DNA from 2 places in the Alteromonas sp. RW2A1 genome. Region 1 is predicted to be linked to the other one. Evidence: predicted binding sites of a transcription regulator. Region 1 holds the regulator's gene; the other holds the start of a gene.
What was found. Region 1 encodes FNR, which switches genes on or off when oxygen is low (the NO sensors DNR and NnrR bind a similar motif). Its sites were predicted from a motif close to TTGATCTAGATCAA; they were not measured.

Region 1 (7,152 bases):
GGAAGGTATCTCTAACACCTGTAGATGAAAGCTGGAAAATAGAGAACACACTGATACTTCCTAATACCGACGTTATAAAGTTTAATCCTTAATGAAAGAGACCAACTGTTATCACTGCGGTTTACCCAATGATGACGACAAATGTTATGAAACTGTTGTACTGGGTGCAACCAGGCAAATGTGTTGCCCTGGTTGTCAAGCCGTTGCTGAAGCCATTGTTAACAACGGCCTAGAAGATTATTACCAGTTTAGAACAGAGCCCGCGCAAAAATCGGATGATAGCATTCTCGACACTCTCGATAGACTAAAAGTGTACGACGACCCAACCCTTCAAGACGAGTTTGTTTACGATGAGGGGCAGCACAAGCAAATTCAATTAACTCTCGAGGGTATTACTTGTGCTGCGTGTGGTTGGTTGATTGAAAAGCAACTCGCTAAAGTGAACGGCATACAGCAGGTTGCTGTTAATGTTCAAGAGCGCAGAGCATTAGTCACTTGGTCAGAATCAAAAATTAAGTTAAGCCAAATTCTCTCCACTCTGAAGCGAATTGGATACTCCGGTTCTCCCTTCCACCCCGACGAGCATGAAGCCAGTTACAAACGTGAAGAAAAGGTATTTATTAAAAAGCTTGGTTTAGCCGGCATCATGACCATGCAGGTAATGATGCTAATGACGGGCCTTTACTTCGACTGGTTTGGCGCTATTGAATTAGAAACTCGTCAATATTTTTACTGGGTAGCCTTAACGCTAACCACACCCGTGGTGCTGTATTCGGGGAGTACTTTTTATGTGGGTGCAGCAAAAGCCTTAAGCGCCAGAACCGTGAATATGGACGTGCCAGTCACAATAGCCATCTTCGGCACCTACATTGCGGGCATTCGCTCTACACTGCTCGAACAAGGAGAAGTGTATTTTGAGTCTATCTGTATGTTTATATTTCTGTTGCTTCTAAGTCGATTTTTAGAGCACAGAAGTCGGCATCGTGCCGCACAGATATCTGCAAATATGATGCAATATATTCCAGTATCAGCAACTAAATTGCTGCCCGACGGAAGCATGAGTGAATGCTTGGCAAAGCAGCTTAAACCCAATGATGTGGTGGTAATAAAACCGGGCGCTACCATTCCTGTTGACGGGCTAGTTGAAGAAGGTAGTGCGTCTGTCGACGAATCTATGCTAACAGGAGAATTTGATCCTGTCGTAAAACATGCCAAAAGTACCGTTTACGGCGGCACAATTTGCCGTGACGGGACGCTAACGGTAACGGTTACACATACACTCAAAAATGCCTTGGTAAATCAAATAATGCGCCTTCAGGCCAGCGCCATGGCAAGTAAACCAAAAGCTGCGCAACTGGCCGATGAGTTTTCGAGATACTTTGTCAGTGCAGTCTTGTTAATCGCATTATTAACCTATAGCTACTGGACCTATAACGGCAATGCTGATGCTTTTTGGATCACCATTTCTGTATTAGTAGCCACTTGTCCTTGTGCTCTAGGCCTTGCTACGCCTTCTGCATTAACCTGCGCAATGGCAAAACTCAACAAACAAGGCATTCTGTTAAAAAGGGCTGACGCCCTAGAGCAAATTACCACGATAAATACCGTTGCTCTTGATAAAACCGGTACTCTCACGCAAGGAAAGTTTAGCATCAAGCAAGACTGGTACGCAGACACGGTCGACAGCACCAAAGCGTGGGAAATTTCGGTTGCTCTAGAATCACGTTCTGAGCACCCTATTGCCAATGCCTTCTCTGGCGATGTATTACACAGGGTAAGCCAATTTTCAGTCACTCCGGGCGGCGGAATTAGTGGCGAAATAAACGGCGCTAATTTTACAATGGGTTCGGCGGCATTTTGTGAGATAAGTCCCGAGTCGTTGCCGATATCAGCCAATGTATATTTAGCCACAGACGGCAAATTAGTAGCGGCGTTTCAAGTAAGCGATAGTCTACGAAAAGACGCCAAAACCACATTAGATGCACTTGCCGTTCATAATGACTTGGTCGTGTTAAGTGGCGATACACAACAAAACGTAAACGAACTAACCGCTTCCCTACCCGTTTCGATGGCAATGGGTGGACTTACTCCTGAGCAGAAATTTGAAGAGGTACGGCTGCTTCAGTCACGCAATAAGAAAGTGATGATGATGGGAGATGGTATTAATGACGCTCCGGTTCTTGCCAGCGCCGATGTAGCTATTGCGGTAGGCAATGCAACGGATGTAGCTAAAACTGCCGCAGATGTTATTCTTCTTGGCGACCAGCTTCTTTCCGTCCCACTGTTAATTGAAACTGCCCACAAGGCAAAAACGAAAATTCGTCAAAATATCGGATGGTCTGTGCTGTATAACCTGATCATTCTACCGTTTGCGGTTTCAGGGCTTTTGTCGCCGTGGATGGCCGTTGTTGGCATGTCATTAAGCAGTATTATTGTCGTTACCAATTCAACCCGATTATTGAGCAAATAGCATGAGCATTATTTATGTACTTATTCCTATCGCTATTATTATTGTCGCCCTTGCCGTGGTAATCTTTTTTTGGGCGGTAAAATCGAATCAGTTTGAAGATCTAGATCGACAGGGCTACAGTATTTTGTTCGACGATGACCTCTCACCTGAGGAAAAGAAACTCGCAGAACAGCGCAAGCGAATTCAGCAAGAAAACGAAAAAAATGGATCAGATTAGCTATCTTTCTGCATTCCTTATTGGACTAGCTGGCGGGGTTCACTGCGTTGGTATGTGCGGGGGCATAGTATCTGCCTTGCGCATGGTAACTCCGAAAGATAAGCCTGCACTTCCTTTCACCCTTGCTTACAACAGTGGCCGTATTGCAAGCTATACACTTGCTGGTGCGATTACCGGCGCTCTTGGTAAAATAGCCACCGATTTTGTACCACTAGCGAATTACGTCCTTTCTTTGCTAAGCGGTGTGATGCTTTTCCTACTTGCTTGCTATTTAGGGAAGTGGTGGACTGGATTAACAGCGCTTGAAAGTGCAGGAAAGCATCTATTTAAATATGTTCAGCCCATTTCAAAACGCTTTCTCCCGTTTAAAACGCCCTTAAGCGCAATACCTTATGGCTTTCTTTGGGGGTGGTTACCCTGTGGGCTTGTATATTCCACTTTAACTTGGTCTCTTGCTGCAGGCTCTGCGATACAAGGCGCTGGAATTATGTTCTTTTTTGGTTTGGGCACATTGCCAACATTACTTGCTGTGGGCGCTGGCAGCCAGTATATTGTGAGAGGCTTTAGACACATTATTGTGCGTCAAGGTATTGCATCGGCCATGGCCTTGTATGCAGCTTATCTTATTTATAGCGCATTATCTTAAATGGTGTTGTAACATATACCCATGTTCATCCTAAGAGAATAGAAATTATGAGCAAAGGAAGCGGATTCTCTATCCACTGTCAAAACTGCAGCTTTAGTCATTTATGTTTGCCAGTGGCTTTGAATAAGACAGAAATCGAATCGTTAGACGATATCATTGAGCGTAAAAAACCTCTGCATAAAGGCGACACGCTAATAAACAATGGCGATACCTTTACTTCATTGTTTGCAGTAAGAACGGGCTCGTTTAAATCATTTGTTACCAATTCAGACGGCGAAGAGCAAATTACTGGCTTCCATTTTCCTGGTGACATCGTCGGTTTCGACGCACTGCGCGAAAGTAGGCATCAAAGTTATACTCAGGCGTTAGAAACCGCCATGGTTTGCGAATTACCCTACGAAACACTAGATGAGATGGCAGTTCAGTTTCCTAAATTACGCCATCAGATTATGAGCTTTATGAGTGCTGAGATAAAACAAGATCACGACATGATCATGATGCTCAATAAACGAACAGCCGAGGAGCGCTTGCTCTATTTCATCTCTCATCTTTCTCAGCGTTTTGAAGAGCGTGGTTTTTCACTCCGAGAGTTTCATCTTACAATGACCCGTAATGAAATTGGTAATTACCTGGGTCTTACCATTGAAACCATTAGTCGTTTGTTAAGCCGTTTTCAAAAAGAAAAGCTGATAAAAGTAGATGGGAAACTGATTACTATCCTCGACTTCGATGCTATTGATGGCAAGGTAACTGCGCTAAAAGGCCCCAGTATTGTTTGCAACGGTTAACAGCTTAACCGTTGCAACTGTTAAAATATTGATCTAAAACAACCCACACTTTCGCTATTGTCTATTACACTTAATGTATTGCTTCATAAGAAGGAGACATTATGATTGAGTGTAATCACATTTTGGCAATTGTTGATTCAGAGCGAGATAATCAGCCCGCATTAAGTCGAGCTCTTGAACTTGCCTCAAAAACCGGCGCCACCGTGACTGCCATGATGGTAGTTTATGACCTCTCTTATGATATGACGACCATGCTTAGTCCCGACGAGCGTGATACTATGCGAGACGCAGTTACAAAGGATCAATCGAAGTGGCTTGGGGAACAATTAAAGGAACAAGGCTTTTCCAACATTGATATTGTTGTTGAGTGGAATAACAGAGCCCACGAAGCCATCATTTACTACGCACTCAATAACCAAATAGACTTAGTGGTTAAAGCAACGAAAGACCACGACGACATCGCCTCAGTGTTGTTTACGCCAACCGACTGGCATCTAATGAGAAAGTGTCCTCGCCCTGTTCTCCTTGTAAAAGAGCACGACTGGCCGGAAGATGGCGAAATAATAGCTGCAGTGAATGTAGGCAGTGAAGATGAGGAACATGCTGCACTCAACGACAAAATAACCGTGATCGCGAACGAGTATGCAAGGCTGTTAAAAGGCCACGTTAACTTAGTGAATAGTTACCCTTCCACACCGTTGAATATTGCCATTGAGGTGCCAGAGTTCGATTCTGACAAATATCACAGCGCAGTTAAAAATCATCATCATGATGAAATGGACAAACACGCGGCGAAACATGGGGTTGCTCCTGACAAATGTATCGTAAAAGAAGGTTTACCTGAACGCGTTATCCCTCAAGTTGCCAAGGACATAGATGCCGAACTGGTGATCATAGGCACGGTAGGACGGGTTGGTATATCTGCCGCGCTAATAGGCAACACCGCAGAGCACGTTATTGATGCTCTTAACTGTGATGTATTAGCAATTAAACCTAACGGGTTTGTATCGCCTTATACGATCTAGCAACGCTGAGACATTTGTTTCGCCCTCAATCGGTTGAAGAAATTCTGGACACAACCGTAGTTAACAAAAGCCGCTTTATTGTATAATGGCGGCTTTTACACGAACCAAGTTAGTTAATTATGAGTTTAGGCACTAACGGCGCTAATACGTCGTCTTCTGCTGCGCAGGAAAGTAAGCAAAAGCACAGTTTCAATAAGCTACAAAAGCGTCTTCGCCGTAATGTGGGTAAAGCGATAGCCGACTTTGGCATGATTGAAGAAAACGACAAGGTAATGGTGTGTTTGTCCGGTGGCAAGGACAGCTATACCATGCTCGATATACTCATGTTCTTAAAACGTGTTGCGCCTATCCACTTTGACATTATCGCGGTAAATTTAGACCAAAAGCAGCCTGGCTTTCCTGAACATATCTTGCCTAATTACTTGGACAGCGTAAATGTAGATTACAAAATAGTGGAAGAAGACACCTATTCCATTGTTAAAGATAAAATCCCAGAGGGAAAAACCACGTGTTCGCTTTGCTCAAGATTGCGCAGAGGTATTCTATATCGCACGGCAAAAGAACTTGGTGCAACAAAAATAGCCCTTGGCCATCACCGCGATGACATGCTGGAAACTTTCTTTCTCAACATGTTCCATGGTGGGAAGTTAAAATCAATGCCGCCAAAACTAGTGAGCGACAATGGCGAACACATTGTTATACGCCCACTAGCCTACTGCACTGAAAACGATATTAAGGCGTATTCAGAAGCCTCCGACTTTCCCATTATTCCCTGTAACTTATGTGGTTCGCAAGAAAATCTACAGCGACAGCATATCAAGGGCATGTTGCAAGATTGGAACGCACGCTTTCCTGGCCGCATTGAGTCTATGTTCAGTGCACTTCAAAATGTCGCTCCCTCGCACTTAGTTGACAGTAACTTATATGACTTTAAGTCTATTACTACTCAGGAAGGGCCCGTAAAAGACGGTGATATTGGTTTCGACCAGCCTACATTTAATGTGCCTGATAACGCTCAAATGCCAGACTCTTCTGAAGTTATCGACATAGTAAACATTATGGAACCACGTTAATGAAAATTGGAATTGCATTAGGAGCTGGTGCAGCAAGAGGCTGGACCCATATTGGAATTATACAAGCTCTTGAAAAGCTGGGTGTTAAGATTGACATTGTGGCGGGCTGTTCTATTGGTGCATATGTTGGAGCAGCCTACTCTAGCGGCAAACTAGAAGGCTTAAAAGAATGGGCCTGCTCGCTCAGCGATTGGCAGGTGCTTGCACTAATGGGCGTTGGTTTGCGTCGAGGCGGCCTTGCAAGCGGCCAAAAAGTCTTCGACAAATTGGCCAGTGAATTTTGTGCAGACAGCTATGAGGCAATGAACAAGCCTTTCGCTTCTGTCGCTACCGATTTATATACTGGGCGTGAGGTGGTATTCGACTCTGGCCCGGTTGGTAATTCTATTCAGGCCTCTTGTGCTATCCCTGCACTTTTCTCTCCGGTTGCTTACGAAGACCGCTGGCTTGTTGATGGGGCTGTCGTTAACCCGGTGCCTGTGAATTTATGTCGACAGTTGGGAGCAGATTTTGTAATCGCAGTAAACCTCAACGCCGACTTTAGACCTCTTCGCTTAGAAAAACTTCGCAAGGATCACGAAGATAACCAGCAAAAAACCGAAGACTTTTTCACCAAAAGCCAGAACGTTCTCAAGCAGTGGTTTACCCCTGATAGTAAATCGGAAGATGAGTCACAGAACGATGGTCATTCACAAGAAAATAGCGATTCACTGGGCGCTGAGGTTATTGAAAAAGTAGAAGAAGAATTTACCGAAGTACCAGCAAAGGTGAATAAGAAAAATCCGCCGGGTATAATGAGCGTAATGAGCAGCTCATTGGAGATACTGCAGGCTCGTGTAACGCGCTCCCGTCTCGCCGGAGACCCACCTGACATTCTTATAGAGCCTCAACTCACCGATGTGGGTATTATGGAGTTTCACCGCGCAGAAGAGC
Region 2 (7,152 bases), 1.4 Mb from region 1:
CAGAACAAAGGAGCTACTGGCGGAATACTATAGTCTACCGCTTGCTGTAACGCTTTTTCAGAAGGATTTGAAACATCATTGGTGTAAGGCTCAAGAAGCATAGCGTAACCCAAGCTGTCTTTGTGTGCTTCAAACGTTGCACGCTCCTGCTCTGTGGCGGAGCCATCTCTTACACTATCTAGCAACTCGTAAGCCTTTATTCCTTCAAGAATTCGCTCTTTATTTTGCTCTTTAAGATCTTTTATTCCAGAGACTTCTTCCGTTAATGAGCGTGTTGCAATAATGCCCATAGCCCATGGTATTTGAAGCGCGTACTCGGTTTTTTCTTCCTCATCATTGGGCAAGCCAAATACAGTAAATGGCGCTGGCGCTGGATGAGTTTCATACTCGGCTTCTACCGCAGCTAATTTTACTTTTTGGACATCGCCTAGCTCATAACCACTTTCGTCACCAAGTACGATGACTGACAATGTGGCCGCTAAACCAAAGCTTGCCGCAATGGCAAACGAGCGACGGGCAAAAGCAATATGCTTATGATTGAGTAAGTAGTAGCTAGAAATAGCTAATACGAAGATAGCACCAGTGACGTAACCTGCTGAGACTGTGTGGACAAATTTCACCTGTGCTACCGGATTGAATATAACTTCTGCGAAGCTGGTCATTTCCATGCGCATGGCTTCAAAGTTAAAGTCAGCACCAACTGGGTATTGCATCCAGCCATTGGCAATTAAGATCCACAGTGCAGAGAAGTTTGAGCCAATGGCAACCAGCCAAGTAGCCATAAGGTGTTTCACCTTAGACATTTTGTCCCAGCCGAAGAAAAAGAGACCCACAAATGTCGATTCTAAAAAGAACGCCATTAGGCCTTCAATAGCAAGCGGAGCGCCAAAAATATCACCCACGTAATGTGAGTAATACGACCAGTTCATACCGAACTGGAACTCCATCGTTAAGCCTGTAGCCACGCCGATAGCGAAGTTAATACCAAACAACTTGCCCCAAAATTGAGTCATCTGCTTGTATATCTCTTTGCCGGTCATAACATAAACCGACTCCATGATGGCTAGTAAAAAGCTAAGCCCCAGCGTTAGGGGTACAAATATAAAGTGGAACATTGCGGTTAACGCAAATTGCCACCGCGATAGTTCTATTAACGTATCGCTCATGGGTCTTCTCCCTCGTATCTTCGGTGCGCTTTACACACTTAACAATAATGTTAGTCAATTAGCCTGTTGCAAAAACTGTTGCGAGCTATCCCTATTTTTAAGTAGCAGTCGCAAAGTTATCGTTCTTTCGGCTTTCTCATCACAGATAAGAGCACTATGCCCCCACTGTTGAGTGAAAATATTGCACCTAGAAGACGGGGGAATTTTGATCCAACGCAAGGTAGCGAGAAAATATTACCGCCATTTTTGTCAAAAAAGTGACAAAAATGGCAAACTGGAATAGTTAGAGGTAACAAGACTATGCCTTACTCAGCATCTGTTGGTGAGTATCTTAAAGTGAACGCGCCGCGCAAGCTGCCAGGCTTAAAGCCGGTGGCTTCATCTTCAGGGTATGCCTTTTTAATCGCACTTAACACAGAGGGGGACACTTGTTCACCATGACACGCCGTACACACTTGCCCAGTGGTGATAGCCTTCATATAGCGAAATTCGCCGGTCTTCCCATCAACGTGGGTAGCCTCTAAGGGACCAGTGACATTTTCAGACAGTTGCTCAGCAAACTTTATAAGCTGTGCCGTTTCCCAGTCGTCGGGTTTATTATTTGGGTTTCTTACCCTTAGCGCCGTTCTACCCACCGTCCATCCCTCTTTACTTAAAGAATGAGCGATGGGTTCTGCTACTAATTTACACTCCTCGACTCCTACCTCTAGGCCTCCGCGCTTTATTGCCTCTTGCAAGCGCGTTTTTAGATTGCTTCCGAGCTCCTTCGCGTGAGCACGCGCTTCATTGCGGTTATCTTGTTCATTGAGATCTGTTGTAGTCTGCTGTACCGCACTAGCTATGCTGCTAAAGCCCACCAATGCAAAACATATGTATTTTGATAAATTGGCTAGATTGAGTTTATTTGAGTGGCTCGTTTGTTTATCGCATTTTTCCGATAATACCTTTACTTCATTTTTCATTTTTTCACCCGTTGATTAGTTCGTATTCGTTGTTTATACCAATTCATAAGGCTTATGACGAAAAACTTTCGTCGAACAGTTTTTATCAATAGTTTGCTCTCAACAGGCAACTATCAAAAAAGCGTTATGAAAGGTGAGCTTAAGTGTTTAGTAAACAAGCGACGTGCCAATGTGCTAGCATTTTTAATTGTGGACACAGATACTATCTGGCATTGATAGAGCTAAGCGGCAAATTTCGGGCTCAAAACTCTTTTACAGAAAGTGAAAGTAATACCAACAACATTGCTAAAAACCCATATAAAAATGAGAATAAAGACGATGTGGCAACCAACGGAATATAGTGCAAGCAGGATATGAATTTTTCTATCATTCAAGCCATGATCGACGCCATCGATAAACCGGCCATTTTTATTAGCCCCGACTATGTCATAGAGGCGGTCAACAAACCGTATAAAGACACCTATCCTGTAAATATCAAGCTGGGTTTCAGTACCTGTTATCAGGTGTCACACCGCAATAGCAAACCTTGCAACGAATGTGGCGAGACTTGCCCTATGCAGGAAAGCAAAGAAACGGGAAAGGTTGCAAGTGCTGTACATATTCACTCCACCAATGAAGGGCAAAGTTATTGCGATATTCTTATGCGCCCTATTTTCGATGGTCAAGGAGACTTGATAGGTTATTTAGAAATTTTAGATAAGTTGGCATTTGCGTCTAACACACCCTCAAAAGGAAAATTGGTTGGCGAGTCTGACGCGTTTAAAGCCATGCTGAACAAGATCAATAGAGCGGCAAAGTCTGATATTGCGGTGCTATTACAAGGTGAAACGGGAACTGGAAAAGAACTGGTTTCACAAGCCTTGCATTCATCGAGTTACCGCGCAGAGAAGCCCTTTGTGGTTATTGAATGTACCGGCCTTACCGACACCTTATTTGAAAGCGAGCTTTTTGGTTATGAAAAAGGGGCATTCACAGGAGCATCGTCAAATAAGAAAGGGTTGGTTGACGCTGCCGAAGGCGGCACCTTGTTTTTCGATGAAATTGGAGACGTGCCTTTAAGCATGCAGGTTAAATTGCTCCGTTTATTTGAAACACAAACCTATCGCCCAGTTGGCAGCACGGTTGTAAAAAAAGCAAACTTCAGATTAATTTGTGCATCGCATAAAGACATCTATGCCTTGGTTCAAACAGGAGAGTTTAGGCAAGATTTGTATTATAGAATTGCTGGGTTTCCAATAACGTTACCGGCCCTTCGAGAGCGCCCAACAGACATTCCACTTTTAGCTGAGCATATTTTAAGAAACCTTTCAGATAAAAAACGTCTTCATAAAAACGCTATTAAGCGGCTCACGCACTACGCTTTTCCTGGCAATATTAGAGAGCTGAAAAACATTATTGAGCAAGCTGCGTTGCTGTCTAATGAGTCTGTAATTGGTGAATACGACCTTCCTGATACAGTTTTACGCACTGCACCTAAAAAACATGCAGAATTAAGCAAAAGCTCGGCTCTGGTAGCAAAACAGCCCACGCTTGATATGGACGAGAACCTGATACTCAATGCAGTTACAACGCTTGAAAAGGCAGAAGAGTTCTATCTAAAAAAGGTGTGTCAGCACTACAGCGGCAGCATGGAAGAACTTGCCAAAGCACTCAATGTAAGCGTGAGAACCTTGTACAGAAAGCTTCAAAAAGCCGATATCAGTATAAAAACAAAGTAAAATAAATTTTGCTAAAACTCCGACCACTATAATAGGCCTGCATTTTGTATCGCCTGCCATAGCAACCTAATTGCAAGTAAGGTAATAACGGCTTTAAACAACCAATTGAAGGTTTCGTTTGGCACGCGTTTGAGCACTCGTAACCCAACAAAAGTACCTAATGCACCACTTGCAATCATGGCAACAATAACACCGCCCCACTGACCAAAAGAAAACCCCACAAAGAGAAAAACGAATGCTTTCAACGCATGTTGGATAGTCATACAGGTTGCGAGTGTTGCGGTAATACGCATTTTGTCAGCAACACTACGATGAACAAATGCAGCAACTAAAGGCCCTGTTGCCCCCACGAACATGGAGAGGATTGTGGTAATAAACCCTGCAATGCTGCGCCCAATGGGAGATAGTTCATGCGCTTTAGGTTTCTTTCCCCACACCATAAAAAGGATAAACCCAGAAACCGCAAACTGAATAAACACCAAAGGAAGCTGCACAACAATAAATGATGCCAAAATGCCACCTAGTAAGGCACCAAAACTAAAGTACATGACGATTTGTTTATCGACATGCGTGCGGGTCATTAACGCTCTATTCCCGTTTGAGCCAAGCTGAACCAGGCCATGAACTGGAATAAGCGCAGTTAATGGCAAGGTTGAGGCTAGAATAGCTAATAGCAGAACGCCACCGCCTATTCCCAGAGATGCTGTAATCAAGGAGGTAAAAAATGAAGCCACTATAAGCAAAGTAGCGCTTAAAGTGCTCAGTGCACCACCTGCTGTTATGAGTTCATAAAAAATATTCAAACAAGGTCTCTCCAAAAAAAGCGGCAACACATAATCAACATGGGGGTGATCAAACCTGCCCTCTAAGGCGTTTAAAATTCGTTCAACGCAAATGGTGAAATGCCATGGCTACGCCAAGATATGTAATGAAAGCCCTTGATACTTTATTAGACGAGCACAGCACCATATCGTCTAAATCCATAGCACGCCAAATTCTTAAAAACAGCGGGTTAAGCGAGGATGATATAAAGATGTGTGTGAAAAAGCGAACGCTATCACACACCTATATTTTTGAGGCATAACGACTGTGGCGTTTGATAAATTAAGTTTTCCCCTATTACAAAATCAAGCAACATCTTCTTCAATACTTCAAAAGGTAGATGCCGCTCTCTACCAAGCTAAAACAACTGGAAGGAGTAAGGTAATATGCGCTTAAGCCGTGTGTAAAAAGCAACACAACATTAAGAAAAATTTACACTCTCTACTTTACTTACCTTGCCACGCCAGCCCCCAAACATCTTCAAAATAAAATAAAAACATTTAAAAACAATGACATACCAAAACAAAAACAAAAGATGATTGCTTGGCACGAATAAAGCATAAATTAGACTAGCGGATAACAAGAGTCGTAATATGAAGCCAGGAAGGCTTTTGAAATGGAGAGTCCATATTACGAAATAGCGAGCTTTGATGGAAGACGATTGTCACGATATAAGGATTGCGTCATCCACGGAAAATGGAATTTACTCAGCACCGCTTAAGGAAATTGTTTTACGTTGCATTACTCATCGATGATGCGGTTGGGTTGGAATAAAACCAGCAAACTGAGCAGGATGCAGCAACCTTGGTTAATACGGAAAATGACTAAGATTGTCAGTACCCTCATCGAAAGTTTCGACATTGATGTCGCATGCTACGAAGGAATGTTACCTATTTGGACTGGTTGAAGAATGTGTGTTACTTCAGCCGGACCATAACGAGGACATTGATAAAGTCATCGATTTTATCAATGAGTTGTCATCAGACGACTGCCCTCTCCCCACAAAGACCCATCCCGGTCTTTACACAACTCTGATTTTTGCCCGCCTTTGGCGGGTATTTTTTTGCCTGCTCAAAAGAATGAAAGCGAGTTCATGCTATTATATGCGTTCTTTGCAATATCCTCTATTTAGGTTAACTACTTTGCAGCCTTCTTCTCCTGTCGTATTTAGAATGTTGTTCTGCGCCATGCTTGCCACTTCGGTAGGACAAAGTGTAATGCTAGCGACGCTGCCATCAATGGGCCGGCAAGCGAATTTATCTGAATTTCATATAGCGACAATCATGTCGAGCTCGGCACTTATTTTTGCTATCGGTACCAATGTGTGGAGCAGAGTAGCGCGACGAGCTGGGTTCAAGCGTACATTGCTTATAGGCCTTGCAGGCTATAGCGCGGGAACGTTTGCTTTTGCGAGTGCGTGGATGGCTGGATTTTCAGGCATTATCAGCGGAACTAATTTATTTTTAGCATTGCTCATAAGCCGAAGTTTGCAGTCTACAATCATGTCGGCTACGCCACCGTCTGCGGTTGGCTATGCTGTGGCAATTAGTGCCCCAGCACTGCGCGTTAGTGCAATTAGTAAAGTAACATCTGCCAGCAATGTGGGTCAGATCATAGGGCCGGCCTACGCAGGCTTGTTAGTTGGATTTGGTCTTTTGGCCCCACTTTATAGCATAGTGGTGCTCACCCTGTTGGCATTTGCCCTCGTACTTTATAAGTTACCGGTTTTACCGCCGCAAAACTCCACTGAACAAAAAGTGCCTACGGTCGCTCTAGAAGATAAGCCAACCCGTGTTCCCTATGTATTTGTAGCAAGCTGTGTATGTGTATTTGCAGCTATGGCAATGATGCAGCAAACCATGGGCTTTTTCTTTATCGATTTTTATGGAAAAAGCCCTGTAGAAGCTGCTCGCTTAGTTGGGTTTGCAATGATGATGAGTGCAGTCACGTCATTAACCGTTCAGTTTACCATTGTGCAAAGGGCGCGATTGAGTAAAGAAATCATGATGTCCTTAGCCCTTCCTTTATTATCCCTAGGCTATCTTATTTTGTATTTTCAACAGAGTTTTGCTGTTTCATATATAGGCATGGCTGTTATGGGCTTAGGTATGGGCATGGCGTATCCCTCACTTGCTGCAGCAGCAACTACTTATTGCGCCAAGTCTCAGCAAGCATCAATAACCGGTTTAATTACCGCAACTACTGCAATGGGTTATATTGTGGGTCCTCCACTTGCTGCTTTTTTGTATCAACAAAATATTGCGCTTCCATTTGCCGCTTCAAGTGCACTTATGGCCATTGTTTCCATTGTTATTCTCGTAACGCTAAAACAAATAAAGCGCTCGAATTCGCGCCAGAGCCCTTAGTTACAAGGAGTAATAAACCGTATTTAAAAAGTTACCTAATTATTTAAAAAAATGCGGAACCTTTTTGATAAACCGCTATCTTACTTTATACACGGAGTCGTTGAGTGTTCGATTTTGT

Region 2: a site for FNR is predicted at 1,372-1,385, ahead of BM528_RS17225 (cytochrome ubiquinol oxidase subunit I). Genes of this name have one in related genera too.

Annotation. Positions count from the first base shown of each region.
Region 1 covers NZ_CP018031.1:1,157,758-1,164,909, forward strand. Annotated here, with positions in the region: gene BM528_RS05205 (FixH family protein) at 1-92, shown strand, start outside; gene BM528_RS05210 (heavy metal translocating P-type ATPase) at 92-2,470, shown strand; gene ccoS (cbb3-type cytochrome oxidase assembly protein CcoS) at 2,472-2,687, shown strand; gene BM528_RS05220 (sulfite exporter TauE/SafE family protein) at 2,674-3,333, shown strand; gene fnr (fumarate/nitrate reduction transcriptional regulator Fnr) at 3,381-4,121, shown strand; gene uspE (universal stress protein UspE) at 4,223-5,146, shown strand; gene ttcA (tRNA 2-thiocytidine(32) synthetase TtcA) at 5,266-6,219, shown strand; gene BM528_RS05240 (patatin-like phospholipase family protein) at 6,219-7,152, shown strand, end outside.
Region 2 covers NZ_CP018031.1:3,910,664-3,917,815, forward strand. Annotated here, with positions in the region: gene BM528_RS17225 (cytochrome ubiquinol oxidase subunit I) at 1-1,166, opposite strand, end outside; gene BM528_RS17230 (Tll0287-like domain-containing protein) at 1,472-2,128, opposite strand; gene BM528_RS17235 (sigma-54 interaction domain-containing protein) at 2,506-3,846, shown strand; gene BM528_RS17240 (sulfite exporter TauE/SafE family protein) at 3,873-4,649, opposite strand; gene BM528_RS18585 (hypothetical protein) at 4,754-4,930, shown strand; gene BM528_RS17245 (MFS transporter) at 5,811-7,034, shown strand.